DNA from 2 places in the Cupriavidus sp. OTU4054 genome. Region 2 is predicted to be linked to the other one. Evidence: riboswitches for the same ligand, from Rfam matches in the RefSeq annotation. Region 2 holds a riboswitch; the other holds the start of a gene.
The links. A riboswitch is a leader RNA that binds a small molecule or an ion and turns the genes downstream of it on or off. The one in region 2 is predicted to bind cobalamin.
Positions count from the first base shown of each region.

Region 1: linked by a shared signal. The riboswitch ahead of AAHB16_RS21645 (TonB-dependent receptor plug domain-containing protein) and the one ahead of AAHB16_RS07405 (TonB-dependent receptor) in region 2 are both predicted to bind cobalamin.

Region 1 is NZ_JASATF010000019.1:123,292-128,726, reverse strand. It holds gene AAHB16_RS21655 (ABC transporter ATP-binding protein) at 1-772, opposite strand, end outside; gene AAHB16_RS21650 (FecCD family ABC transporter permease) at 769-1,776, opposite strand; gene AAHB16_RS21645 (TonB-dependent receptor plug domain-containing protein) at 1,786-3,663, opposite strand; cobalamin riboswitch at 3,791-4,040, opposite strand; gene AAHB16_RS21640 (hypothetical protein) at 4,247-4,585, shown strand; gene AAHB16_RS21635 (cell division protein ZapA) at 4,582-4,911, shown strand; RNA gene ssrS (6S RNA) at 5,219-5,435, shown strand.
Region 2 is NZ_JASATF010000004.1:202,157-207,591, reverse strand. It holds gene AAHB16_RS07410 (PepSY-associated TM helix domain-containing protein) at 1-165, opposite strand, end outside; gene AAHB16_RS07405 (TonB-dependent receptor) at 169-2,337, opposite strand; cobalamin riboswitch at 2,424-2,691, opposite strand; gene AAHB16_RS07400 (MarR family winged helix-turn-helix transcriptional regulator) at 2,811-3,254, opposite strand; gene AAHB16_RS07395 (carboxymuconolactone decarboxylase family protein) at 3,652-4,194, opposite strand; gene AAHB16_RS07390 (AraC family transcriptional regulator) at 4,338-5,312, shown strand.

The DNA of each region.
Region 1 (5,435 bases), on a different contig from region 2:
TGACACTGATGATCGGCGTGCGCAGCGCGCGCGAGCACCGTTCGGGCGTAAGCACGTCGCCGGCGGGCCCATGCAGCGCATGGCCGTCCTCGGCCATCAGCAGCGCATGGGTCGCGTAGCGGCGCGCAAGATTGAGGTCGTGCACGATCACCACCGCCGCATGGCGGCCCGCGCGCACGAGGCGCGTCAGAAGATCGAGCACCAGAATCTGATGGCGCAGGTCCAGATGCGCCACCGGTTCGTCGAGCAGCAGCAGCGGCGCCTGCTGCGCGAGCGTCGCGGCGAGCGCCACGCGCTGGCGTTCACCGCCGGAGAGCGTCATGACGTCGCGCGCGGCAAAACCTTCGAGGTCCAGCGCGGTCATCGCATCGGCCACGATCGTATCGTCGTCGCGCCCGCTCCAGCCCCATCCGGAGAGGTGCGGATGCCGGCCGACGCGTACCGCGTCCGTTACGGACATCGAGAACGTGTCGTGGATCGCCTGCGGCAGATAGGCGCGCCGCAGCGCGAGCGCGGGCGGCGCGATGCGCGCGAGCGGCACGTCGTCGAGCCGCGCCTCGCCCCCGTCCGCGGCACGCAGGCCGGCCAGCACGCCCATCAGCGTGGACTTGCCCACGCCGTTGGGTCCGACCACGACCCACAGTTCGCCCGCGCCGACGGTCAGGCCCAGCCCATCGACGAGCACGCGCGCGCCCGCGCGCAGCCGGATATCGTCCAGCACGAGGCGCGGACATTCGGCACGCGGCAGCATCCAGTCGGCAGACGGGCTCATCGTGGCCTCCGCAACAGCAGATAGAGGAAAGTCGGCACGCCCAGCAGCGCGGTGATGACGCCCACCGGCAACTGCGCGGGCGCGATCACCGTCCGCGCGATCAGATCGGCGGCCATCAGCAGCGTTCCGCCCAGCAACACCGCGGCCGGCAGCAGAAAGCGCTGGTCGTTGCCCCACGCCAGCCGCACCAGATGCGGCACGACGAGGCCGACGAAGCCGATCGACCCCGCGGTCGTGATCGCCGCGGCAATCGCGAACGACGCCACCAGGAACGTGATGCCCCGCACGCGGCCCACGTGCACGCCCAGCGCCTGCGCCACGGTCTCGCCCAGCAGCATCACGTTGAGCGAGCGCGCCATCGGCATCACCACGGCCATGGACACCAGGAGCGTGCCCAGCGCGGCGGCGTAGCTCGCGGTCCCGCCGAGATCGCCCGTCAGCCAGAACAGCATGCCGCGCAGCCGGGACTCGGGCGCCACGGCAAGAATCAGCGTGATCAGCGCGCCCCAGCCCGCGGCGATGATCACGCCCGTGAGCAGCAGGCGCGCGCCGGCCTCGTGATGCCCGCCCTGTACCTGCGGATGCAGGAGGTCGCGCCGCGCGAGCGTCGCCACCAGCACCATCGAGCACAGCGCGCCGCCGGCCGCGCCGGCCTGCACGCTCCACAGCGGCGCCATCGTCAGCATCGCCAGCAGCGCGCCGGTGGCCGCGCCACCCGATACGCCGAGCACGTACGGCTCGGCGAGCGGATTGCGCAGCAGCACCTGCATCAGCGCGCCCGAGAGCGCGAGCAGCCCGCCGCAGGCGAACGCGGCCATCGCGCGCGGCAGCCGCAGCTCCCGCACGATCGCTCCGGCCGTCCCGCTGTCCGCGCCCGTCAGCGCGGCCCACAGCTGCGCCGCGTCGAGCGGCACGCTGCCGAGCGCCAGCGAGAGCGCGAACACGCCGAGCCCCGCCATGGCGAGGGCCAGCCAGATCGCGAGCGCGCGCCGGAACTCAGCCATGGCGCCCCGTCACTTCTGCCGCCAGCCGAGCGTGATGTAGCCCGCCCTGCCCTGCGTGTTGTACGGATACGCGAGCTGGTAGTTCTTGTCGAACAGGTTTTCCACGCGGGCGGCGACGAACCATTCCTTGGTGATGTTGTAGCGGGCAGTGAGGTTCACGATACCGTATCCGCCGAGCGTGCGCGAGCCGTTGTCGAGCCGCGCCGACGACACGAGCCATTCGCCGCCCAGCCGCACGGGGCCGATATTGCGGCCCACGTCCAGCGAGGCGTGCCGGCGCGCGCGGCGCACGAGCTGCGTGTGGTTGGTCTCGTCGGTCGGATTCTGGAACGTCACCGCCGCGCCGAGGTCCGTGCCCCACACCGTGGCGCGCCACGATGCTTCCACGCCCTGCACCTTCGCGCTGTTGACGTTCTGCGCGAGGAACAGGCCGCCGCCCACCGCCGTGGAGACGATCAGGTTGTCGTAGCGCGTCTCGAACGCCGTTACGCGCAGCAGGCCCGTCTGCTCGGTGTCGTACTGCACGCCGACCTCGGCCGACTTCGCGCGCTCGGGGCTCAGGTTCGGCTGGCCGAAACCGGGGTAGTACAGCTCGTTGAACGTCGGCGCGCGGAACGCGTTGCTGACATTGGCGATCAGCTTGAGCGCCTCGGTCACGTTGAAGCCATACCCCGCGAAACCGCTCGCCTGATTGCCGAAGTCCGAGTAATGGTCGTTCCGGACGTTCAGCTGGATCTGGTTGCGGCCGATCCGGCCTTCATAGCCGCCGTACACCGAGAACACGTTGCGCGACGGCGCGCCGTACGCGCTCGAGGCCAGCGTCTGCTGCAGGTAATCGGTGCCGAACAGCAGCTTGTGCCCGGCCGTCAGCGCGTATTCGTTCTGCCAGTTGACCTGGCGCGTGCGCGTGTTGAAGAGGCTGTCGAACAGCCCGTTCTTCGTGCCCTCGCTGCGGTCCTGGCTCTGCGCCACCTTGACGTGCGTGGTCCAGTCCCGCGTGACCCGGCCGTTGACGAATGCGGACAGCGTGTAGAGCTCGCTGTCCATGCGCAGGTCGTCGGTCGAGCGGCCGGTCGAGCTCGAGCTGTCGTACGAGAGCTGGCTGTTCGAATAATAGGCGGCCACGCCCGCGTCCCAGTCCGCGCTGAACTTGTGCCGCAGCTGGCCCGACACGCTCCGGTTCTCGTACGGGTTGTCGTTCGGATTCGGCCCGCGCGTGGTCGGCACGCGCGGATTGTCGCGGCGCCACTGATCGACGTTGATCGACGAGAATCCGTCGGACTTGATGATCGAGCCCGTCACGTTGAACGACGTGTCGCCGATCTGTCCGCCGTAACCGGCGGTAGCCTGCCGCGTCTTGTAGGTGCCGTACTCCACCGACGCGTTGCCGGCGGGGGCCTGGCCCGCGCCGCTCTTGGTGAAGATCTGCACCACGCCGCCGATGGCGTCGGAGCCGTACAGCGCCGATACGTTGCCGCGCACGACCTCGATATGGTCGATCTGGTCCGGCAGGATATTGGCAAGCTGCGCGGTGCCGCCGCTGACGCCCGCGACGCGCACGCCGTCGATCAGGATCAGTACCTGGTTCGAATTGGCGCCGCGCATGAACAGCGTGGTATTGGCGCCAAGGCCCCCGTTGGTCGCGAACTCGACGCCGGCCTGATTGCGCAGCAGGCTGCGCAGGTCGGGCGCCTGCGAGTTGACGATGTCTTCCTGCGTCACGACCGTGGTATGGGGCAGCGCGTCGGAGACGGCCTGCGCGGTGCGCGAAGCGGTCACGACGATGGGATCGAGCTGGCGCGAAGCGCCGCCGTCGCTGGCCTGCGCATGCGCGGCCGTCGCGCTCAGGGTGGCGAGGGAGATCAGCGCGCCCCTGCAGGCGGCCATGGATGGACGTACCTTGGGCATGGGAGCCGCGGCGGTCCGTTGAAGCGATACACGCATTTCTAGGATGGGATGTGGATGTGCCAGGCCCGTTCCCCCGCGGACCGTTTGGCGAAGTGGCGGCACTTGCGCGCGCGCCCGCGTTCAGGCCGGTATCCGGGCTGACGACATCAGGCCGGCCGCCTTCCCGCATGCATGGCGCATGCAGTGGCTTCCGGACAGCCCTGCGAACATATGGCATGTTCGCGGTCGCTTACCGTTGCGGGGGCAGCACAGGTTGGCTGGCTCCGGCTTGCTGCCGGCGCTGGCTCCCTGTTTCCCGTTGAACTGCCCGGACGCATGAATCGGCCGGGCGAGCACCTGGAACGTGCGCGAGTGTAGGGAGTTTCACAGATGGCGTCAATGCGGCACGATGCGTGCCGTTAACTGGCATTTCCCCCGCATCCGATGCAACTTCCGCGCGCGATGCCGGTCAGACCCGGCTTGGCCGACGTGGCATCGCAGGTGGAATGCGTCCACCATTCGGCTAGAATCCGGAACACCGACGCAAAAAATCGCCGACTTCAAAACCGGACCTCAGGCAACTATGCTCACTGAACTTGAACAACTGGCTGCCAAGATCGGGCGCGTACTCCATCACGCGGACACGCTGGCGGCCGAGAACCAGCGGCTGCGCGCGGAGATCGACCGCCTGCAGAACGAAGCGAGCCAGCTGCGCGGCGAGCGCGAGGCCATGGCCGCCGATCGCGAACTGCTCAATATCAAGATCGAGGAAGCGCAGCTGCGCATCCAGTCGATCCTGGACAAGCTGCCGACCGCCAGCGACGCGCGCCAGCTCGATCTGCTCGGCGACGGCGGCGCGACGGCCACCGCGGGCACGGCAGGCACGCCAGGCACACAACGGGCTCCCGGAGAACATGCATGAGCAACAAGCAAGTGGAACTCACCATCGCCGGCCAGCCGTACCGGTTCGCCATCGCGCCCGACAACGAAGCGGCGCTGCTGGAAGCCGTTGCGCTCGTCGATGCGCAGATGAACAAGCTCAAGGGCAACGTGGCCGCGAAGGGTGTCGAGCGCGTCGCGGTGATGGCCGCGATCAGCATCGCGTCGGACCTGCTCGCCCTGCGTCGCAAGCAGGACGAGGATGGCACGATACCGGTCGATGCGGTGCGCGCGCGTATTCGCGAACTCAACGAACGCGCGGACGAAGCATTGCGGCAATACGCGCATGTCGGCACGGATTCGCGCTGACCGGCACGCTGAATTTTTCTGGCATGTGAGCCTTGAAGTTCATCGCGCCGTACCGATATCCCGAGTGTGGTTGGGTGTACTGCGCCGCGGAAAATGTAACCATACGGCAGGACGGACTTGGTATGGCCCGCAGCGCGGTGTATAGTGGAGCCACTGTTCGACGCAGCCACGACGCGGTCAGCGAAGTGAATGCAGGGAGCAGAAAATGGCCAGGTTACCGTGCCGGGCCGCCGTTCTCATCCCATCCTTTGAAGAAACGGCAAACGTCTGACATACGATAGATTTGTCGAAAGTCAGACGTTTGACAGTTTCCCTGCCTGGTTCGTGAAGGTCATAATTCCTTGAACCGATATGCATTGCATGGTGCGGGATCATGTCGTGTGGGCGAGCGCGTCGCCGCATTCATAGTCTGGGCCAAGCCTGGACTCCCTGAGTGGGTGATGTACCCGAAATACGACTTCCGCAGCCACTCTGAACCTCACTTGGGTTCAGGATGCCGATCTAGCGGCCGAGGCGGGGACCCC
Region 2 (5,435 bases):
GCCAAGCGGCGGCAACCCGGCCATGCGTTCACCGTCCGTCAGCGACGGAAACGCGACGTACATCATGACGACGCCCGACACGAACCACATCGCGATCAGCACGCAGCCGGCAATGCCCATCCACCGATGGATCAGATAGAGCCAGCGGCGCAAGGTATGCCACATGCGTCAGAAGTAGAAGTTGGCCGACAGCTCCGCCGAGCGCGGCCGGCCAAGCAGCCATTGCTGGCCCCCGTTGGCCACCGCCTCGGCATAGTCGCGATTGAACAGGTTGTACACGCGCAGCGAGAGCGCGGCCTGCTTCGTCACGCGCCACGACAGCACCGAATCCACGACGGTATAGCTCGGCACGCGCACCGTGTTCGCATTGTCGGCGTAGCGGCCGCCGACATAGCGCAGGCCCGCGCCGAATTGCCACCGCGGCAGGAACGCCCACGTCAGCCATGCATTGGCCGCCTGCTGGGGGGCGCTCGTCGGGACGTTGCCCGCGCGCGAGACCAGTCGGCCGCCGACCGATTCGTTGAAGTCCTCGTACCGCGCGCGCAGCACCGTGCCGTTGACGTCGAGCCGCAGTCCACGCACCACCTCGATGCTTGCCGACGCTTCCAGCCCGCGCGACGACTGCTCGCCGACCTGCTGCACGATCGTGGGGTTCAGCGGATCGCGCGAGAGCAGGTCGTTCTTGCGGATCTCGTACGCCGCGAACGTCCATTCGCCGCGCTTGTTCCAGAACGACTGCTTGACGCCCACCTCGGCCTGCCTGCCCGTGGCGAGATCGAAATTGCGCTGCGCATCGGACGTGGTGACCAGCGCGCCGAGCGGATCGGTTGCCGTCGCGTACTGCGCGTACACGGCAAGGTCCGGCGTGAACTGGTACACCGTGCCCGCGCGCCATGTGGTGTTGGCGAAGGTCTTGTCCCAGCCCGTGCCGGCGATCAGATCGTTACGCGTGAAGTCGGCATGGTCGAAGCGCACGCCGCCGATGATCGACCATTGCTTCGTCAGCGCAATGCGATGCTCGCCGAACAGCGCGTACTGCGTGGTGTGCGTGCGGTAACGCGGCGTGGTGAACACGCCCGGCGGGCTGAAGAATATGCCGGGGTTGAAGTTGTACGCATCGACGACCGACGACCCGCCATACGGCGAGTTGTTCGTGTGCGTGAAGTTGATGCGGTTGACGTCGAAGCCGACCGTCGTCGTATTGTCGAGACCGAACAGCCGGCTCTTAATGGTCAGGTCCGCGCGGTCGCCCACCTGTTCCTGGTCGTGCAGGATCTCGAGGTAGTCGGTGCGGCGCACCTGTCCCGTCGCGGGCAGATAGGTGTAGGTCTCGCTGTCGCGCCAGTGACGCTGGCTCGTCAGGTAGTAGAACTGGTTGCGCACCGTGACACGCTCGTTGGGCGTCCATTCGGCGGCCAGCCGCGTCCAGCGGTCGCGGTACGTGATATCGGCATCGGCGACGTTGTAGTTCTTCTTGCGCAGCGAGCGATCGAGGCTGCCATTGACGAGCGGCGTACCGAGGTACTCCATCGGATGCTGGCTGCCATCGTCGTACGAGAGCGTCAGGTTGAAATCGCGCGAGACGTCCAGGCGGACAGCCGCGGAGACCATGAGGTTGCGCGAGTCGCCGCGATCGACCCAGCCGGCCGAGCGGTTATACGCGGTGGCAAAGCGGTAGGACAGGTTCTCGTTGACCGTGCCGCCGCTGTCGAAGGCCACGCGCGCGGTCTTCTGCGAGCCGCCGGTAATCTGGAGCTCGTTCTGGATGGGACCCGAGAACGGCTTCTTGGGTACGACGTTGATCACGCCCCCGATCGCGCCTTCGCCGTACATCACGGAGGCCGGGCCGCGCAGGATCTCGATACGGTCGGCCGACCAGGTGTCGAACGGGAACGTGACCGTGCCCGCGCCCACATAGAGCCGTGTGCCGTCGTAGAGCTGCATGACCGAGCCCTGGCCGGCAAAGCCGCGCGCGGCGAGGGCGGTGCCGCCGTTGCCCGGCGCCGGGTTGGCCGTAATGCCGGTGGCGCGCGTCACGGCCTCGCGCACGGTCTGGTCGCCGCGCTCGCGAATGGTTTCGCCGGTCAGTACTTCGACGCTGGCGGGCGTTTCCATCGGTGTGAGGCCCAGGCGGCTGCCGGTGGTTTCCGGCGTCGTCAGCGCGAGGCCGGGATAGGCGGACTCGCTGACCACGACCGCGGGCAATGCCGCATCCTGCGCCGCGGCGTTCTGCGGAAGCTGCAGCGCGGCAATGACGCCCAGCGACAGCGTGGAGACGGCGAGCCCGCGTGGCTGCGCGGCGAATGGGTACCTGCGGGGATCCCGGCAGGTGGGCATGGCCGCGCGCGGGCGGCCTATTGCCTGAACGGCGTGAATGGCGTGGCGTTTCATCGAATGCCGGGCGACCCCGCCCGTGCGGTCTGGAACGATGATGACCACAGGCCGGTATCCGGGCTTGCAGGCTGGGTCCCATGTGGGTCCCGGGATAATCGCCGCCTTCCCGCGCGGTGATTTGCCGTACAGTGACTGCCGTCCGCGATCGACGCGGCCAGCGTGGCGATATCCTGATCCTGCTTACCGTTGCGGGGGCAGCACAGGCATTACCGTTTGGCCTGAGGGCAAAGACGGTTCACCTGTTTCCCGTTTAACCCATGCAAAAACGGCATGGGCACCTGCAATCGCTGATCGCGTGCGGTGCATTAGCGCGCGATTGGCGCGCATTGTACTGGGATGCAGACGTTTTGCGTGGGAATTATTGAGGCGCCGCGCCGTGGGGGCAAAAGAGCAGGCGGGCGCCGGGTCCTACGAGGTCATTGATGCCGCGTCGCGAATTTCTGCAGCAGGCGCCCGAATTCCGCGAATTCGGTATCGGAGAACGCCTTTAACCGTTCATTGAGCACTTCCGGCGCAATCTCGGGAATCTGCTCGGCCACGGCTCTTCCCTTGTCGGTCAGTTCCAGATTGACCACACGGCGATCGTCGATACTGCGGCTGCGGGCGAGGAGACCTTTCTCTTCGAGCTTGTCCAGCATCCGCGTCATCAGGCCGCTGTCGATGCCGAGCATCTTGCTGATTTCGAACGGGGTGGAGGCGGCCCCCCGCATCAGCGTCATGAGAATGCCCATTTGCTGGCCATTGATGTCGAGCGGACGCAATGCGCAGTCCATTTCCATCAGCAGGCAATTTCGGGCCTTGTTTAAGTGAAAGCCAATGCTCTGTGTGAGCAGAAAGTTATCCCTGTTGTAGTGTTTCACGGCGTCATCCCCTGAGGTCAAAGGCGGATTTTCTTCTGATCGACCTCGAATTGATGAACCGGGCCGCTATATCAGATTGTGACCAAACGGTTTGGACGGCGGACCGCCAGACGTTGTCACGCTTGACGATGGCATCCGCGACAGCATCGTCACGACTATTTTGATCGTGACTTTAAGAAAAGTGAATTAAATTTTATTGTGATACGTATTAGATACAATTTAACTGGCGATTTTGTTGACTTAAGTGCATTCCCCCCGAATGGGTGAATAATCGAAATTTAATGTTTGGACATAATGAGAATATCTTATCTGTGCCGTTTGCCAGATGATTCGGGAAAACCCGCGCCCGCCATTCCGGGGTACGAAATATGCGGGGCGCGGGTCGCTCACACCTGGATCAAATCGCCGGCGCGGCCGGGAAGTCCAGCGTGGTGTCGTTGACGCGATTGATCATATTCGTGAACAGGATCGCGCTGATGGCCTGAATCGCTTCCACAATCTGGCGGTCATCGTAACCGGCCGCCTTGACGCGCTCGACCGTTGCCGCCGGCACCGTGCCACGCGTGCTGACGATTTCCACCGCGAAATGCACCAATGCGTCGATCCTGGCGTCGTCCGGGAAGCTGCCCCGGCGCAGTTGCTGGGTCTGCTCGACCGTATAGCCGGACATCTTGCCGGTCAGCGTATGGGCGGCCAGGCAATAATCACATTCGCTGACTTCGCTGACGGACAGGTTGATGGCCTCGAGTTCACGGGCGGACAGCGTGCCTTGCTTGAGCACCTGGCCGGTGCCCAGCGCATTGGCCAGTACGGCGGGAGCATTGGTGCCGATGGTGGCATAGGCGTTCGGCACCTTGCCGACGGCCTTCTTGATGGCGGTGAACAGTTCGGCGGTCTGGCCGGTGGCTTCGGTAACGGCGATCGTTTGAAGACGGGACATGATGAATTCTCCTGGTTGCGTTGGGTTGCGCGCTTGGTTGGTGTGCGGCGCTTCCTTGGACTCAATAGTAGGCCCCCAGTCGAAGCGAATGAGTTAGAATCGGCGCAACTTTTTGCTCGATCGTCTCACCGACGCCTTGTCTCATGGATTCGCTCAGCGACTTCGTTCGTTTGTTGTCCCCATCCGGCACGGTCGATCTGCAGTGCCGCGTGGCCGGTGCCTGGTCCGCGCACAACGAGCAGGCGGCGCCGGGGCACGTGCCTTATCACGTGATTCTCGATGGCAATGCCGAACTCGCGGTGGGCCGGGAGGTCGTGCGGCTCGTGGCCGGCGACGTATTGCTGTTTCCGCACGGCGCCGCGCATACGTTGCGCGCGATGCACCGTGGCGCGCGGCAGGCGCCGACGCTGAGCTTCAATGGAGTGGTGACGGAGGTTCTGGTAGAGGGCGCCGCGGAACCGCTCAACATCCTGTGCGGCACGTTTATCCTCAGTCCGTCGTCCACGCTGCTGCTGCGCACGTTGCCCGAGTACCTGCATGTGCCGACCGCGTCGGCCAATGGAGGCAATGGGGGTGCCAATGCGGGTGCCAATGCGGGGGATAGTGGCTGGCTCCGCGGGCTGATCGGCATGATGCATGCCGAAGCCAGCATGCCGCGCCCCGGCAGCGCCGCGATCGTGGCCGATCTCTCGACGGCGCTGTTCACGGTACTCATGCGCACGATCATGTCGCGCGGTAGCGTGGCCCACACGCTGTTTGCGCTGCTGGCCGATGCGCGGCTCGCGCCCGCCATCGAGGCGATCGTGCGCGCGCCGGAACAGGCGTGGACGCTCGAGGGTATCGCCGCCGTCTGCAATATGTCGCGTGCCACGCTCGCGCGCCATTTCACGCAGGTGGGGGGCGTGACCCCGCTCGAACTCGTGACGACGCTGCGCATGGACCGCGCGGCGCGGCTGTTGCGCGAGGGCAACCTGTCGGCGGCCGCGGTCGCGGAGCAGTGCGGCTATGCCTCGCAGGCCGCGTTCGGCAGGCTGTTCGCGCAGCACTTCGGGGTGGCGCCGGGCGCGTTCCGGCGTGCCGAACGCGATCGCCGCGCGGTGGCGGCAGCGGGGGGCTGAACGTAGGCAGGCGGTGCCGGAGGCACTTGCCTTGTCAGCGTACGTCCGCTGGCGGGCTCGCGTGGCGCGGACTAACCTTCAGGAACATGTCGTTTCGTGGTCTTGCGTCATTGGAGGAGATAC